Regions from separate parts of the Streptomyces sp. NPDC030838 genome, predicted to be linked through region 1. Evidence: riboswitches for the same ligand, from Rfam matches in the RefSeq annotation. Region 1 holds a riboswitch; the other holds the start of a gene.
What was found. Region 1 has a riboswitch for S-adenosylmethionine ahead of ACZ42A_RS01195 (aminotransferase class V-fold PLP-dependent enzyme). Riboswitches for the same ligand answer to the same signal wherever they lie in the genome.
Positions count from the first base shown of each region.

Region 2: linked by a shared signal. The riboswitch ahead of thrC (threonine synthase) and the one ahead of ACZ42A_RS01195 (aminotransferase class V-fold PLP-dependent enzyme) in region 1 are both predicted to bind S-adenosylmethionine.

Region 1 covers NZ_JBVIED010000001.1:261,303-264,818, reverse strand. The annotation lists gene trpD (anthranilate phosphoribosyltransferase) at 1-900, shown strand, start outside; SAM riboswitch class IV at 976-1,093, shown strand; gene ACZ42A_RS01195 (aminotransferase class V-fold PLP-dependent enzyme) at 1,224-2,591, shown strand; gene ACZ42A_RS01190 (glycerate kinase) at 2,546-3,516, opposite strand, start outside.
Region 2 covers NZ_JBVIED010000003.1:435,721-439,236, forward strand. The annotation lists gene thrC (threonine synthase) at 1-1,209, opposite strand, end outside; SAM riboswitch class I at 1,228-1,383, opposite strand; gene ACZ42A_RS12510 (glucosyl-3-phosphoglycerate synthase) at 1,551-2,495, shown strand; gene ACZ42A_RS12515 (alpha,alpha-trehalose-phosphate synthase (UDP-forming)) at 2,595-3,516, shown strand, end outside.

The sequences.
Region 1 (3,516 bases):
GCGGTGGCGCTGCGGGCCAAGGGCGAGACGGTCGAGGAGATCGCCGGGCTCGTCCGGGCGATGTACGCGCACGCCAATGTGATCGAGGTGCCCGGCGAGACCGTCGACATCGTCGGCACCGGCGGCGACGGCGCCAGGACGGTGAACATCTCCACGATGTCCTCCATCGTCGTGGCCGGCACCGGCGCCAAGGTGGTCAAGCACGGCAACCGGGCCGCGTCCTCGGCGTCCGGCGCCTCCGACGTGCTGGAGAAGCTGGGCGTCAATCTGCAGCTGACGCCGCGGCGGGTGGCCGAGGTCGCCGAGGAGGCGGGCATCACCTTCTGCTTCGCGGTGAAGTTCCACCCGGCGCTGCGTCATGTGGCGGCGGCCCGCGGCCAGCTGGGCATCCGCACGACCTTCAACTTCCTCGGCCCGCTGACCAACCCGGCCCGGGTGAAGGCCCAGGCGGTGGGTGTCGCGGATCTGCGGATGGCGCCGATCGTCGCGGGCGTCTTCGCCGAGCGCGGCAACTCCTCGCTGGTCTTCCGCGGTGACGACGGCCTCGACGAGCTGACCACCACCTCCACCTCCCGGGTGTGGATCGTCCGCGACGGCAAGGTCGCCGAGGAGACCTTCGACCCGCGGGACGTCGGCATCGAGCTGGTCCCGGTCGAGGCGCTGCGCGGCGCGGACGCCTCCTACAACGCCGAGGTCGCCCGCCGTCTGCTGGACGGTGAGACCGGCCCGGTCCGGGACGCGGTGCTGCTGAACTCGGCGGCCGCGCTGGTGGCCCTGCACCCCACTGACGCCCCGTTGGCGGAGCAGATCCGCGCCGGGATGGACAGGGCGGCCGAGTCCATCGACTCGGGCGCGGCACGGCGGACGCTGGACCGCTGGGTGGCGGCGAGCAACGCGTAACGCTCCACGACGGTCGTCCCGTAATCCGGACACGGGTTGCGGGACGACGATCATTTCGTCTACGTTCCTGTACCAGGTCATGAGTGACAGTCATGAGGCCCCGGCCGACTGTCCGGCAACCCTCCGTCCGTGGCGGGGTGCCCCGGGTGAAGACCAGGCCGTACGGCAGCAAGGCCTACGGCAAGCGCGGACCCCTCGCAAACCAGGGGTCCTGGTCGTTCGAGGGAGCCTTCCGTGAGCAAGCGAATGCGATAGGGCCGCCGAGCCCCGCCTCCGCACACCCCTTTTCTTTCCTTTCCTCCTCTGTCTCACGGGAGTTCCCCATGTCTGTCTCCACCGCTGCCGCCGACCAGTCCGTTTGTGCCCCTCTGCCCGTTCTGGGCCGGGATGTCACCGTCCCGCTCGTCACCGGTGGCGAGGTCACCTACGCCGCGCTCGACTACGCCGCCAGCGCGCCGGCGCTTCAGCGGGTCTGGGACGACGTCGCCGCGTACGCGCCCTACTACGGCAGCGTGCACCGCGGGGCCGGCTACCTCTCCCAGCTGTCCACAGACCTCTTCGAGAACGCCCGGAAGACCGTCGCCGACTTCCTCGACTGCCGCGACGGCGACCAGGTCGTCTTCACCCGGTCCACCACCGACTCGCTCAACCTGCTCGCCGCCGCGCTGCCCGCCGACTGCCGGGTCTTCGTCTTCGAGACCGAGCACCACGCCTCCCTGCTGCCCTGGAAGAACGCCCAGGTCACCTACCTGGACGCGCCGCGCACCCCGGCCGAGGCGGTGGCGACCCTGGAGCGCGCCCTCGCCGACCGCGACCCCTACGGCCCGGCGCTGGTCTGCGTCACCGGCGCCTCCAACGTCACCGGCGAGCTGTGGCCCGTACGGGAGCTGGCCGCGGCGGCGCACGCGCACGGCGCCCGGATCGTGCTGGACGCCGCGCAGCTGGCGCCGCACCACCCGGTGAGCGTCCGTGACCTGGACGTCGACTGGGTCGCCTTCTCCGGGCACAAGCTGTACGCCCCGTTCGGCTCCGGTGTGCTCGCGGGCCGCGCCGACTGGCTGCGCGAGGCCGAGCCGTACCTCGCGGGCGGCGGCGCCAGCCGCAGGGTGACCCGGCGCGAGGACGGCGGCGTGGACGTGGAGTGGCACGAGACGGCCGCCCGGCACGAGGCGGGCTCCCCGAACGTGATCGGCGCCTACGCCATCGCCTCCGCCTGCAAGGCCCTCACCGAGGCCGGGTTCGACAGCCTGGTCGCCCGTGAGCGGTACCTGATCGAGAAGGTGCGCAGCGGGCTCGCCGAGGTGCCCGAGGTGCGCGTCCTCTCCCTCTTCGGCGACGACGCCCCGCGCGTCGGCGTCATCTCCTTCGTCGTCGACGGCTGGAACAGCTCCCACTTCGCCGCCGCGCTCTCCGCCGAGTACGGCATCGGCGTCCGCGACGGCCTGTTCTGCGCCCACCCCCTCGTGCGCACCCTCCTCGGCAGCGACCCGCAGACGCAGGGCGAGTGCGGCGCCCCCGAGGCCGCGCCCGGCGAGAAGTCCCTCAACGCCATCCGCGTCAGCTTCGGCGCGGGCACGCCGGACGAGCACGTGGAGCGGTTCGTGACCGCGGTGACGGAGCTGGTCCGGGACGGCGCGAAGTGGAACTACCGTACGGAGGACGGGCGTTGCGTGCCGGACACCTCCGCGTGAGCCGGTAGCCGGGCGCCCAGCAGGATCATCCGCAGGGCGCGTTCGGTGGCGTCGGTGAGCAGTTCGCCGGCCCGGACGAGTGCCTCCGCCAGGGCCATCGGCGCGGGCAGGATCCCGCTGAACGCGTCCACGCCCGGCACCTCGTGCGCCCCCTCGCCGAGCGTGCCGGCCAGGGCGAGGACGGGACGGCCGTGGAGCTTCGCCCGGCGGGCCACCTCCGCCGGTACCTTGCCGCGCGGGGTCTGGTGGTCGAGGGCACCCTCGGCGGTGACGACCAGGTCGGCGCGGGCCAGCCGGGCGTCCAGGTCGAGGTGGCCGAGGAGGACGTCGAAGCGGGGCAGCAGCCGGGCGCCGAGCGCGGCGAGGCCCGCGCCGAGGCCGCCGGAGGCGCCGGTGCCGGGGCCGGTGCGCAGGTCGGTGTGCGTGACCCCGAGGTCGCGGGTGAGGACGTAGGCCCAGTTCTCCAGACCGGCCGACAGGTGCTCGACCTGCGCGGGCGTCGCCCCCTTCTGCGGTCCGAAGACCCGGGCCACGCCGCGCTCGCCGCACAGGACGTTGTACGGGTTGCAGGCGACCAGGAGTTCCGTCTCGCGCAGGCGGGGGTCGAGGCCTGACGGGTCGATACGGTGCAGCCGGAGCAACTCCCGGCCGCCCGGCGGTAGTTCGAAGCCGTCCGCGTCGAGGAGGCGGGCGCCGAGTGCCTGGAGCGCGCCCGCGCCGCCGTCGGAGGTGCCGGAGTCGCCGCAGCCGACGAGGATCCGCCGTACGCCGGTGTCGAGCGCGGCGCGGATCAGCTCGCCGACGCCGTAGGTGGTGGTGGCGCCCGGGTCGCGCAGGGAGTGCGGGACGAGGGAGAGCCCGGCGACCGCCGCCATCTCCACGAGTGCGGTGTCCCCGGCGCCGCCGAGCAGCGCGAAGTGGGTGC
Region 2 (3,516 bases), on a different contig from region 1:
GGTCTTGAGGCCGTCGCCGGTGTTGAGGACGACGGTGGTCTTGGCGGGGTCGAGGACACCGTTCTCGATGAGCTTCCGCGTGACGCCGACGGTCACCCCGCCGGCGGTCTCCGCAAAGATCCCCTCGGTCCGGGCGAGCAGCTTGATCGCGTCGACCACCTGCTCGTCCGTGACGTCCTCCACCGCACCTCCCGTGCGCCGCGCAATGTCGAGCACGTAGGGACCATCCGCCGGGTTCCCGATCGCCAGCGACTTGGCGATGGTGTTCGGCTTCTGCGGGCGGACGACATCGTGGCCGGCCTTGAACGCCGCCGACACCGGCGAGCAACCCTCCGCCTGCGCGCCGAAGATCTTGTACGGCTTGTCCTCGACGAGCCCGAGCTTGATCAGCTCCTGGAGACCCTTGTCGATCTTCGTGAGCTGGGAACCGGAGGCGATGGGCACGACGATCTGGTCCGGCAGCCGCCAGCCGAGCTGCTCGCAGATCTCGTACGCCAGGGTCTTGGAGCCCTCCGCGTAGTACGGCCGCAGGTTGACGTTGACGAAGCCCCAGCCCTCGCCCGCCGGGTCGCCGATCAGCTCGGAGCAGAAGCGGTTCACATCGTCGTAGTTGCCCTCGATGCCGACCAGCTCGCCGCCGTAGACCGCGGCCATGACGACCTTGCCCTGCTCCAGGTCGTGCGGGATGAACACGCAGGAGCGGAAGCCGGCGCGGGCGGCGGCGGCACCCACCGCGCCCGCCAGGTTGCCGGTGGAGGAGCAGGAGAGGGTGGTGAAGCCGAAGGCGCGGGCGGCCTCCAGGGCCTGGGCGACCACGCGGTCCTTGAAAGAGTGGGTCGGGTTGCCGGAGTCGTCCTTCACGTACAGGCCGCCGGTGACGCCGAGTTCGCGCGCCAGGTTGTCGGCCTTGACGAGCTTGGTCCAGCCGGGGTTCAGGTTCGGCTTGTCGGCCACGTCGGCCGGGACGGGGAGCAGCGGCGCGTAACGCCAGATGTTCGCGGGGCCCGCCTCGATGCGCTTACGCAGTTCCTCGGCGTCGTACGCCGAGAAGTCGTAGGCGATCTCCAGCGGGCCGAAACACTCTTCGCAGGCGAAGACCGGGCCGAGCGGGACGCGGTGGCCGCACTCGCGACAGGAGAGCGCCGCGGCGGGGCCGAGGTCCACAATGGAAGCGGAATCAGTGGTGCTTGCAACAGTCTGCACAGCCATGTGAGGCGAGGCCCTTTCTCCTCATCTTCCTCACGACGCACTTCGCCGTGAGACGGATTTGGCACCTTCCCTAGCCGGGGAGCCTCGCGAAATGATCAGCGGTGATCTACGAGACCGGCTGGAGGGTTGCCGGGGCTTCATCGGGCCGTGTCCCTCTGCCCCTCTGGATGAGCTGTATGCGGTTGTAAAACGCGAGCGACCCCCGACATGCGATGGTCATCAGCGTTGTTCAAGACTGTAACCGAAGGCCAGGACAGTTGAGATAGTCGTCCGAACCGCGAGATGGATCACAACGCAGACCGATCACCACTCGCCGAGAGAACGCAGAGGAGCCGCGCACTGTGCTGGAAGAAGTCGAGCGCTGGCTGAGCACCCGCTCCTGGTCCGTGACCGATCGCCCGCTCCACAAGATCCTGGCCGCCAAACGCGCCACGGGCCAGACGGTCAGTGTCGTGCTGCCCGCGCTCAACGAGGAGGAGACGGTCGGCGACATCGTCGCCGCCATCCGCCACGATCTGGTGCGGCAGGTCCCGCTGGTCGACGAGATCGTCGTCGTCGACTCGGGCTCCACCGACCGCACCTCCGAGGTGGCCGCCGCCGCGGGCGCCCGGGTGGTGCACCGCGACGAGATCCTGCCGCGCATCCCCGCCGTCCCCGGAAAGGGTGAGGTGCTGTGGCGGTCCCTGCTCGTGACGAGCGGTGACATCGTCTGCTTCGTCGACGCGGACCTGAAGGACTTCTCGTCCGACTTCGTCTCCGGGATCGTCGGCCCGCTGCTGACCGACCCGGACGTGGACCTCGTCAAGGCGATGTACGACCGTCCGCTGGGCGCCGCGGCCGGGCAGGGCGGCCGGGTCACCGAGCTGATGGCCCGCCCGCTGCTGAACATGCACTGGCCGCAGCTGGCCGGGTTCGTCCAGCCGCTCGGCGGCGAGTACGCGGCCCGCCGGTCCCTGCTGGAGCAGCTGCCGTTCCCCGTCGGGTACGGCGTGGAGCTGGGCATGCTGGTCGACGCGCTGCACCTGGTCGGCCTCGACGCCCTCGCCCAGGTCGACGTCGGGGTGCGCAAGCACCGCCACCAGGACGGGCAGGCCCTGGGCCGGATGTCCGCCGCGATCTACCGCACGGCCCAGCTGCGGCTGGCCCGCGGGCATCTGATCCGGCCGTCGCTCACCCAGTTCGAGCGGGTGGAGGACGGTTTCGAGCCGCGGACGTACTCGGTGGACACGGAGGAGCGTCCGCCGATGGTGGAGATCGCGGAGTACGCGGCCCGCAAGGTCGCCTGAACGCTGACCTGCGGCGGCACCTGACGTAACACGCGCCACGGGCCGTATACGGCCGAACCGTACGTTTGAGCGGTTGGGGGGCGGGCTAGGTTGAGGACCATGGCTTCGACGTCAGGTGCTGCACAGGTACTGGTGGCCTCCAACCGTGGCCCGGTCTCCTACCAGGTCCGCGACGACGGCTCGCTGCACGCCAAGCGGGGCGGCGGCGGACTGGTGTCGGGTCTGTCGGCGATCGGGCCGGACGCGGGCGCGCTGTGGGTGTGCTCGGCGCTCGGCGACGGCGACCGCGAGGCGGTGCGCCGCGGGGTCGGTGAGAGCGGCGTGCGGATGCTGGACATCCCGGCCGACGTGCACGCGGACGCCTACAACGGCATCGCGAACTCGGTGCTGTGGTTCGTCCACCACATGCTGTACCAGACGCCGCTGGAGCCGGTGTTCGACGCGGAGTTCCGCCGGCAGTGGGCGTCGTACGAGACGTACAACCGGGCGTTCGCCGAGGCGCTGGCGGCCGAGGCGGCCGAGGGCGCGGCGGTGGTCGTGCAGGACTACCACCTGGTGCTGGTCCCCGGCATGCTCCGCGCACTCCGTCCCGACCTGCGGATCGGCCACTTCTCCCACACCCCGTGGGCGCCCCCGGAGTACTTCCGGATGCTGCCCGACGACATCGCGCAGGCCGTCCTGCGCGGCATGCTCGGCGCGGACCGGCTCGGCTTCCTCACCCACCGCTGGGCGGACGCGTTCACCGCGTGCTGCGAGGCGTTCGCGGGCGGGCTCGGCTCCACCCGGATCGGGGTGCACGGGCTCGGCGCGGACGCGGACTTCCTGCGCGGCCGCTCGCGCGAGGCGGACGTCGAGGAGCGGATCACCGGGCTGCGGGCGGAGATCGGCGCGGGCCGGAAGGCGATCGTGCGGGTGGACCGCACCGAGCTGTCGAAGAACATCGTCCGCGGCCTGCTGGCCTACCGGCAGCTCCTCGCCGACCGCCCCGAGTGGCGCGAACGGGTCGTGCACGTCGCCTTCG